One region of the Geodermatophilus sp. SYSU D00703 genome, then DNA from elsewhere that is predicted to be linked to it. Evidence: riboswitches for the same ligand, from Rfam matches in the RefSeq annotation. Region 1 holds a riboswitch; the other holds the start of a gene.

Region 1 (4,740 bases):
CCGCCCGCCGCGCCCAGGTGCACGACGTCATCGCCGCGCTGCCCGGCGGCTACGACACCGTGGTCGGCGCGCGCGGGCACCGGTTCTCCGGCGGGGAGAAGCAGCGGCTGGCGATCGCCCGCACGCTGCTGCGCGACCCGCGGGTGCTGGTGCTCGACGAGGCGACCAGCGCGCTGGACACCGCCACCGAGCGAGCGGTGCAGGCGGCCCTCGACGAGGCCTGCCGCGGCCGGACGACGATCACCATCGCCCACCGGCTGTCCACCGTGCGCGGCGCCGACCGGATCGCCGTCCTCGCGGCGGGGCGCGTCGTGGAGCGCGGCACGCACGAGCAGCTGCTCGCCGCCGGCGGCCGCTACGCCGAGCTGGTGGCCGCCGCCGACCGGGACGTCGCCCTGGCCGCGTGAGCGCGGACGCCGGCCCACCGATGAGCAGGCGGCGCGGACGCCGTCCTACCGGGGAGACCGGTCACCGCGGCCGGCCGGACCCGAGGAGGGACTCGATGCGACCGCTCGTCGTCACCACGTTCGTCACGCTGGACGGCGTCATGCAGGCCCCCGGCGGACCCGGCGAGGACCCGGAGGGCGGGTTCTCGTACGAGGGCTGGCTGGTGCCGCACTTCGACGACGACCTCGGCACCCAGATGGAGGAGTGGTTCGTCCCGGCGCAGGACTTCCTGCTCGGCCGGCGCACCTACGACATCTTCTACGCGTCCTGGCCGAAGATGCGCGACGAGAGCAGCGCGGTCTCGACCGGCCTCAACGACAAGACCAAGTACGTCGCGTCGCGGACCCTCACCGCGGTGGAGTGGGAGACCGCACGGCTGCTGGAGGGCCCCGTGCCCGCCGCCGTCCGGGCGCTCAAGGCCGAGGACGGCGGTGAGCTGCAGGTGCACGGCTCGGCCGGGCTGGTGCAGACGCTGCTGCACGAGGACCTGGTCGACGAGCTGCGGCTGGTCGTCTTCCCGGTCACCCTCGGCCAGGGCAAGCGGCTGTTCGGCGAGGGGGCGGTCCCGCGCACCTGGCGGCTGACCACGTCGAAGGCGACCGGCTCGGGCGCGCTGATCGCCACGTACCAGCGGGCCGGCGAGGTGGAGACCGGCTCGGTGGGGCCCGAGTACGAGGAGTGACACACCCGGGAAGGGCAGCGGCGCCGGATCGGTTGCTCGTGGCAACACCACGCGAGAGGTACCGCCCCATGAGCACCCCGCTGTCCATCCTCGACCTGGCGCCGATCGCCAAGGGCTCGACCGCGGCCGACAGCATCGCCGCCAGCGTCGCGCTCGCGCAGCGCGCCGAGCAGACCGGCTACCGCCGGGTCTGGTACGCCGAGCACCACAACATGCCGCAGATCGCGTCGTCGGCGACCAGCGTGCTGATCGCGCACGTCGGCGCGCACACGTCCTCCATCCGGCTCGGCGCCGGCGGCGTCATGCTGCCCAACCACGCGCCGCTGACCATCGCCGAGCAGTTCGGCACCCTCGACGCGATGTACCCGGGCCGGATCGACCTGGGCCTGGGTCGGGCCCCCGGCTCGGACCAGAGCACGATGTACGCGCTGCGCCGCGACCCCCGCTCGGCCGACCGCTTCCCGCAGGACGTCCTCGAGCTGCAGGCCTACCTGGCCGGCGACTCCCGGGTGCCCGGCGTCGACGCGATCCCCGGAAAGGGCTCGCACGTGCCGCTGTACGTGCTGGGCTCGTCGATGTTCGGGGCGACGCTGGCCGCCGCGCTCGGCCTGCCGTACGCGTTCGCGTCGCACTTCGCCCCGGCGATGCTCGAGCCCGCGGTCGCGGCCTACCGGCGAGAGTTCCAGCCGTCCGAGCAGCTCGCCGAGCCCCACGTCATCGCCGGCGTGAACGTCGTCGCGGCCGACACCCGCGCGGCGGCCGAGGAGGCCTACGCCGCCGTCCGCCGGACGCTGGCCGTCGGGCTCTTCGGCCGCGGCCGCTCGCTGACGGACGACGAGGCGCGGCTGCTGCTCGAGGGCGGTGCCGGCCTGCACGTCGACACGATGCTGACCCACACCGCCGTCGGGACCCCGGCCGAGGTGCGCGAGTACCTCCAGGGCTTCGCGAAGCAGGCCGACGCCGACGAACTGATCGTGGCGCACCAGTTCCCCGGCACGGAGGGCCGGCTGCGCTCGGTCGAGCTCACTGCCGAGGCCATGGCGACCGGCTGAGGCCATGGCGACCGGCTGAGGTCGGCCGGAGGGCCCGCGCCGCGCGGGGAGCGGGCCCTCGGTGTCTCGCGGCTCAGTACCAGCCGCTGGTCCGGGAGTGCTGCCACGCCCCACAGGCGCTGCCGTACCGCTTCCCGATGTAGATCAGCCCGGCCTTGATCTGCCGGTACGGGTCCGACGTCTTGCGGATGCCGGTCATGGCCCAGGTCGAGTCGAGGAACTGGGGGATGCCGTACGCGGAGCTCCTCGGGTTCTGGGCGTGGGGGTTCCAGCCGCTCTCCCGTTCCCAGAGCTGGTCGAGGCAGCCGAACTGGGTCCGGTTGCCACCGACCTGGCCCAGGGCGTGGTCCTTGTAGGCCTGCTTCTCGCCGGCGCTGATCCCGGCCAGGCCGTGGCTCCCCTCTGCCCGGGCGACCGACTGGGCGGCGGGGGCCAGAGCGAGGGCGAGGGTCAGGACACCGACGGCGGCGAGCCGGTGCAGGGAGCGCGGTCGGTGGGTGTGCTGGTTGTGCATGGTGCGGGTTCCTCGTGTTGTGCGGTGCCCGGCACCATCGGCGCCGGGGCGTGCGGGACCGGCCGCGGCGGTCGCCGTGTCGTCAGCTGGGCGCGCGGCACCGGCCGGACACGGGCGCCCGGCGAGGAGCCGTCGACCGACACTGCGTGCCGTGCGGCTGGTCCCTGGGGGTGGGCAGGCGGGACCGCGACGGTCCCGGACCTGGAGGGCGCGGGGGGTCGAGGCCCCGGGCGCGGTGGTTCTCCTTCTCTCCCCGGGCCGCCTACCGGGTCAGCTGACGGGTTCGGGCTGGGAGTGCCCTACCCGCTCCCGGATGATGCCCGGGAGCGGGACTCACCCCGGGTGGTGCGGGTGGGTCCCCGGCTCGCGCCCACTGCGGTGGGAGCGACTCGGCGGCGTCCGGCGCGGGCTCCCCAGGCTCGGGAGGCGACGATCGGCCGGACGCAGTCACCGTAAGAACGCCTCACACATCCCGCCACTCGACGGCCGACGATCCACTGTGGCGGCATAGTGGGTCTCGCGAGGCGCGCGTCACTGTGAGCGCCGTGACGGTCGCCGGCCGGAATGGCGACCCCTCCGTCGAGCGTCGAACTCCCCGTGGACCTGTTCTCCCCCGTGACCCTGGGCGACCTCGAGCTCGCCAACCGCGTCGTGATGGCCCCGCTCACCCGCATGCGCTCCGGCGCCTCCGGCGTCCCCGGCGACCTCGTCGTCGAGCACTACCGGCAGCGTGCCGGCGTCGGGCTGATCGTCACCGAGGGCACCTACCCCAGCCCCGAGTCGCAGGCGTTCGTCGGCCAGCCCGGCATCGTCACCGACGAGCAGGTCGAGGGCTGGCGCCGCGTCGCCGAGGCCGTGCACGCCCGCGGCGGCCGGATCGTCATGCAGGTCATGCACGGCGGCCGGGTCACCCACCCCGACGTCAACGGCGGCCGCCGCGTCGTGGCGCCCAGCGCCATCGCCATCGACGGCGAGGGGCACACGGAGAAGGGCAAGCAGCCCTACCCGGTGCCGCACGCGCTCACCGTGGCCGAGGCCCGCGACGTCGTGCAGGACTTCGTCTCCGCCGCCCGCCGCGCGATCGAGGCCGGCCTCGACGGCGTGGAGATCCACGGCGCCAACGGCTACCTGCTGCACGAGTTCCTCTCCCCGGCGTCCAACCGGCGGACCGACGAGTACGGCGGGTCCCCCGAGAACCGGGCGCGCTTCGTCGTCCAGGTGGTGACGGCGGTGGCCGCGGCGATCGGCGCCGGCCGGGTCGGCCTGCGGATCTCGCCCGAGCACGACATCCAGGACGCCCTCGAGACCGACCGGGACGACGTCCGCGCGACCTACGGCGCGCTGCTCGACCAGCTCGCCCCGCTGGGCCTGGCCTACCTGTCGGTGCTGCACCGCGAGCCGGCCGGGGAGCTGGTGCAGGAGCTGCGCCGGCGATTCGGCGGCCCGCTGATCGCCAACAGCGGCTTCGGCGCCGTCACCACGCGCGAGGAGGCGGTGCAGCTGATCGAGGCCGCCCACGCCGACGCGGTCGCCGTGGGCCGTCCGGTCATCGCCAACCCCGACCTGGTGCAGCGCTGGGCCGGCGAGCACCCGGAGAACGAGATCCGGTCGCACCTGTTCTACGCGGCCGGCCCCGAGGGCTACACCGACTACCCGCCCCTGCAGGACCGCCGGGCGAGCTGACGCCCTGTGCACCCAGCGCGGTCCGGCGCCGTCCGGGACCGCGCTGGGTGCACACCACGCTCTCGGACCGGGTACGGGAGCCGCGTGGACCTCGACGACGTCGTGCCGGCCGCCGACCACGTCACCCGCCAGGCCCAGTGGATCGACGCCCCGCCGACGGCGGTGTGGGCGGAGCTGCACCGGGTGCGGATGTCCCGGCTGCCGGTGACCACGGTGCTCAGCGCCGCCCGCTTCCTGCCGGTCGTGCTCGCCGGGCGCGGCCTCGGGCACCTCCGCGACCGGCCGTTCCTCGACGCCGTGCCGGTGCCGCTGCTCTCCTCGGAGCCACCGGCCTCGGCCGTGTTCGGTGGCGTGCTGCAGGC
Region 2 (4,740 bases), on a different contig from region 1:
CCCGGCGGCTCGGTGCTGCAGGAGCACCTGGTGCGCGCGCCGGGCTCCCCGGTGCCCCGCGCCGCCGCCGGCCGGCTCCGGGTCTGGGAGCACGTCCTGGACGACGTCGTGGCACTGCCCGGCGCGCACAGCGTGGACCCCGGGGTGGTCACCCGCTGGGAGGTGCACCTGCCCGGTGGGGTCCGGGCGCGGTTCGTCTGGGGGCTGCTGCAGGAGGTCAGCGGGCCGGCGCCGCGCTGACCGCGGCCTCGGGCGCCCGCTGCGCGGTGAGCGGCCCGGACAGCACGCTGCCCAGCACCGCGGCGACGACGAGGACGGCGGCCACGCGCGGCAGCCCCGCCGTCACAAGGGCGGCGCCGGCGACCCCGAAGACCACGACCTTCGTCAGGACGGCGAGGGCCGCTACCTGCACCACGGCCTGCGGGGCGGCGAACAGGCCCCACAGGACCGCCGCCGCGAGGGGGACCCCGAGGGCCAGGAGCCACCGCGTCGCCGTCGTCCCGCCGGTGCTCCACCCCCACAGGCCGAGGGCGACGAGCGCGCCGAGCTCGGTGGCGAACGCGACGCCCGCCCAGGTCCACTGCCACGCCAGCGCCATCGCCGGCCTCCCTCTTGTGATCGATGCTCTCTCCTGAGAGCAGTGTTCACGCTATGGGACGGTGGGTCAAGACGCGACGGAGCCCCCGGACGCGCGAGGCGTCCGGGGGCTCCGGTCGGCCCCGTCCTGAGGCGTGCCGCGAGCCTGCGAGGGGTCGGGCGGCCCCGTCCAGGGCCCCGCCGCGAGCCTGCGAGGGGTCGGGCGGCCCCGTCCAGGGCCCCGCCGCGAGCCTGCGAGCGGTGGGGAGGACGGAGTCCTTCTCGGGGTCCTTCTCGGGGTCCTTCTCGGGGTCCTTCTCGGGTCCTTCTGTCAGCCGACGATGCGGTTGAACTTCGGGGTGGCGCCCATGACGTCGACGCTGGCGACCTTGACGACGTCGCCGGACGTCGGCGCGTGCACCATCTGGCCGTTGCCGAGGTAGATGCCGATGTGGCTCACCGGGCTGTAGAAGGCGACCAGGTCACCGGGGCGGGCCTCGGCGCGGGAGACCTGCTGCCCCATCTGCGACTGCATCCGGCTGGAGTGCGGCAGGCTGATCCCCGCCGCGCGGAAGGCGTACTGCACCAGGCCGGAGCAGTCGTAGGAGCCGGGGCCCGAGGCCGCCCAGACGTAGGGTTTGCCGCGCTGGGCCATGGCCGTGTCGATCACCGCCTGGAGCGAGCCGCTGCCGGCGACGACGGGCGCCCCGCCCGTGGGCGCCGCCTCGCGCTCGCCGCGGCTGGCCCGCTCCTCGTCGCCGTGCGCGGAGGCCGCGGCCTCCAGGGCGGCCCGCCGCTCGTCGGCACTCAGCCGCGCGTAGTCGGCCTGGTACTCGGCGATCTGCGCCTGGAGGCCGGCCTGCTGCTCAGCAACGGCGTCGTACGCCTCCTGCGCCTCGGCGGCCACCCGGTCGGCCTCGGCCTGGGCCTGGGCGGCGGTCTCCCCGGCGGTGACGGCCTGGTCGAGCACCTCGCCCTGGTGACCGGCGACGGTCTGCAGCAGCGTCACCCGGTTGACGAACTCCTCGGCCGAGCCGCTGGTCATCAGGGCCTGCAGCGACCCCATGCTCTCGCCGGTGAAGGCGCTCCGGGCGATGCCGCTCACCTGCTGCTGCGCGGCGGTGGCCACGGCCTGCGCCTCGGTGACCTGCGCTGCCGCGGCCTCGGCGGCCGCCTGCTGCGCGGCGAGGGCCTCCCGCGCCTCGTTGAACTGCTCGGTGACGACCTCGAGGTCGTGCCCGCGGGCGGCGACCAGGGCCGCGGCCTCCGAGGCGGTGGCCGGCTCCTCCGCCCCGGCGGCGTTGGGGACGAAGGCGACGCCGACGGCGGCGGCGAGGACGAGGGCAGCGCGCCGAGCGGCGCGGGCGGACGCCATGGTCTGGCGGCTCTCCGTTCTTCCACGAGCCGCCTACCGAGTTAGCTGACGGGTTCGGACGGGAAGGCGCCCGGCGCGCCCGGCCGGAGCCGTGCGTGCTTCACCCCAGTGCTGCGGTGGGTCCCCGGCCCGGGTCTGGCGACCCGGCTCGGCGGCGCCCGCGGGGTGTCACCCATTTCGGTAACGGAACGCCCCGACGGACACACACACCGTAAGGGCCGTGACGCTCCGGTGACAATTACCGAGTTGTGATTTCGTGGACTCTCACCTCGACCCCGCTGGTCGCCGTTACCCCTGGGACGCGCGGGGCCGGTGGTGCGCCGACGGGGCGACGGGGTATGTGCGTCTCATGGACCTCAAGCGACCCCTGGTGGTGCTCGCCCTCGTCGGGGCGCTCGCCGGGTGCAGCAGCAGCAACAACTCCAACACCGACGTCGACCGCGGCACGACCGACTGCGGTGCCGCCGAGGCCGGCAGCGACCGGGCCGACTGCTCGGACAGCGAGAACGCCCCGACGCAGGGCGGCTGACCCGCCGGCCCACGCGCTACGGTCCGCCGGGTGAGCGCACGCAGCAGGTACGACGCCGTCGTCGTGGGGGCCGGGCACAACGGCCTGGTGGCCGCCGCCTACCTCGCCCGCGCCGGCTGGTCGGTGCTGGTCCTCGAGCGGCTCGAGCAGGTCGGCGGCGCCGCGGTGAGCCGGCAGGTCTTCGCGGGGGTCGACGTCCGGCTGTCGGCGTACTCGTACCTGGTCAGCCTGCTGCCCGACCGCATCGTCGCCGACCTCGGCCTGGAGGTGACCCTGGCCGACCGCGCGGTGGCGTCCTACACCGCCGTCCCCGGGCACACCGGGCTGCTGGTCGAGCGGGACGAGGGCCCGGCCACCGCCGCGTCGTTCCGGGACCTCACCGGGTCCGACGACGAGCTGGCCGGCTGGCGGCGCTTCTACGGCCGGCTGGCCGACCTCGCCGAGGACCTCGCCCCGACGCTGACCGAGCCGCTGGTCTCCCCCGCCCAGCTGGCGGGGCGGCTGCGCGACCCGCAGCTGTGGCAGGACCTCCTCGAGCGGCCGCTGGCCGACGTGGTGGCCGACGAGCTGGCCCACGACGTCGTCCGCGGGGTCGCGCTGACCGACGGGCTGATCGGCACCTTCGCCGACATGCACGCCGCCGACGGCCTGGCCGGTCGCTGCTTCCTGTACCACCTGGTCGGCAACGGCACCGGCCGGTGGCGGGTGCCCGTCGGCGGGATGGGCGCGGTCACCGGGGCCATGGCCGCCGCCGCGCGCAGCGCCGGCGCGGAGCTGCTCACCCGGGCGACGGTCACCGCGCTCGAGCCCCGGCCCGACGGCGCGACCGTGCACTGGACCGACGACGAGGGCGGCGAGCACGCCGTCGACGCGAGCTGGGTCGTCTCGGGGGCGGCACCGGCCGTCCTCGACCGGCTGTTCGGCGTCGCGCCGCGGACCACCCCGGACGGCGCCCAGCTCAAGGTCAACATGGTGCTGGCCCGGCTGCCGCGGCTGCGGTCGGGCGTGGACCCGGCCGTGGCCTTCGCCGGCACGTTCCACGTCGACGAGGCCGCCTCGCAGCTCGACGCGGCCCACGCGCAGGCCGCCGCCGGCCGGCTGCCCGACGTCATCCCGTTCGAGGTCTACTGCCACTCGCTGTCGGACCCGTCGATCCTCGGGCCGGCGGAACGGGCGGCCGGCTACCAGACGCTCACCCTGTTCGGCCTGCACACGCCGGCCGCGCTCTTCCGGGAGGACCCCGTCGGCACTCGCCGGGAGGCCGTGCGGCGGGTGGTCGCCCAGCTCGACGCGCACCTGGAGGAGCCGCTGCTGGACTGCCTGGCCCCGGACGCCACGGGAGAACCCTGCCTGCAGGCCGCCTCGCCGCTGGACGTGGAGGAGTCGCTGGCGATGCCGGGCGGGCACATCTTCCACGGCGACCTGTGCTGGCCGGTCGCCGAGACGGACGCGGAGGTGGGCACCTGGGGTGTGGCGACGGCCCACCCGCGGGTGGTCGCGGCCTCCTCCGGCGGGACGGTGCGCGGCGGGGCCGTGAGCGGCCTGGGCGGCTACGCGGCGGCCCGCGCGCTGCTCGACCGCCGCTGAAGGAGGCCCCCGATCGGGCGGGATCGGCCCACACCTGGTGGCATGGGCCGGTGGACCTGCGCCGGGAGACCCGTGCCCTGATCCGCGGGGCCGGACGGCGGCTGCACGGCCGGGACCTCGCGCTGATCGCCGCCGGGCTGACGTTCTACGCCGGCATCGCGGTGGTGCCGTTGCTATTGGTCGCCGTCCGCCTGACCGCGCTGGTCACCTCCGCGGACACCGTCACCGACCTCGCCGCACGGCTGGCCGGGCTGCTCCCGTCGCAGCTGGGCGCCCCCGAGGCGCTGCGCGCGCTGGCGCGGGCCGGCGTGGGGATGGGGCTGCTCGACGTCGTCCTGGCCCTGCTGCCGCTGTCGCTCTACGGCGAGGGGCTGCGGCGGGCGCTGCTGCGCTTCACGCCGCGCCGGGACACCCTGACCGGCTGGCGCGGCCGGCTGCTGGCGCTGCCACTGGTGGTCGCCACCCCGCTGCTGCTGTACCCCCTGCTGCTGGCCGCCTCCGCGATGGCCGAGCTGACCGAGCGGGGCAACCGCCTGGGCAGCCTGGCGGTCGGCTACTACTCGGTGCTCTTCGCGCTGACCGTGCCGCTGCTGTGGGGCTTCGGGGTGGTCGCGGCCGGGCGGCTGCGCTGGCCGGCGCTGGTCTCGGGCGCGCTGTTCACCGCCGCCTGCCT

The links. Region 1 has a riboswitch for cyclic di-AMP ahead of ACI782_RS03655 (aggregation-promoting factor C-terminal-like domain-containing protein). Riboswitches for the same ligand answer to the same signal wherever they lie in the genome.
Region 2: another riboswitch for cyclic di-AMP. It lies ahead of ACI782_RS13695 (C40 family peptidase); the one in region 1 lies ahead of ACI782_RS03655 (aggregation-promoting factor C-terminal-like domain-containing protein).

Annotation. Positions count from the first base shown of each region.
Region 1 covers NZ_JBJGYU010000002.1:30,522-35,261, reverse strand. Annotated here, with positions in the region: gene ACI782_RS03670 (ABC transporter ATP-binding protein) at 1-407, shown strand, start outside; gene ACI782_RS03665 (dihydrofolate reductase family protein) at 503-1,129, shown strand; gene ACI782_RS03660 (LLM class flavin-dependent oxidoreductase) at 1,198-2,181, shown strand; gene ACI782_RS03655 (aggregation-promoting factor C-terminal-like domain-containing protein) at 2,255-2,695, opposite strand; cyclic di-AMP (ydaO/yuaA leader) riboswitch at 2,940-3,100, opposite strand; gene ACI782_RS03650 (alkene reductase) at 3,293-4,378, shown strand; gene ACI782_RS03645 (hypothetical protein) at 4,463-4,740, shown strand, end outside.
Region 2 covers NZ_JBJGYU010000012.1:71,694-76,433, reverse strand. Annotated here, with positions in the region: gene ACI782_RS13705 (hypothetical protein) at 1-240, shown strand, start outside; gene ACI782_RS13700 (YrdB family protein) at 218-598, opposite strand; gene ACI782_RS13695 (C40 family peptidase) at 908-1,951, opposite strand; cyclic di-AMP (ydaO/yuaA leader) riboswitch at 1,967-2,102, opposite strand; gene ACI782_RS13690 (hypothetical protein) at 2,301-2,480, shown strand; gene ACI782_RS13685 (phytoene desaturase family protein) at 2,511-4,067, shown strand; partial or broken gene ACI782_RS13680 (YhjD/YihY/BrkB family envelope integrity protein) at 4,118-4,740, shown strand, end outside.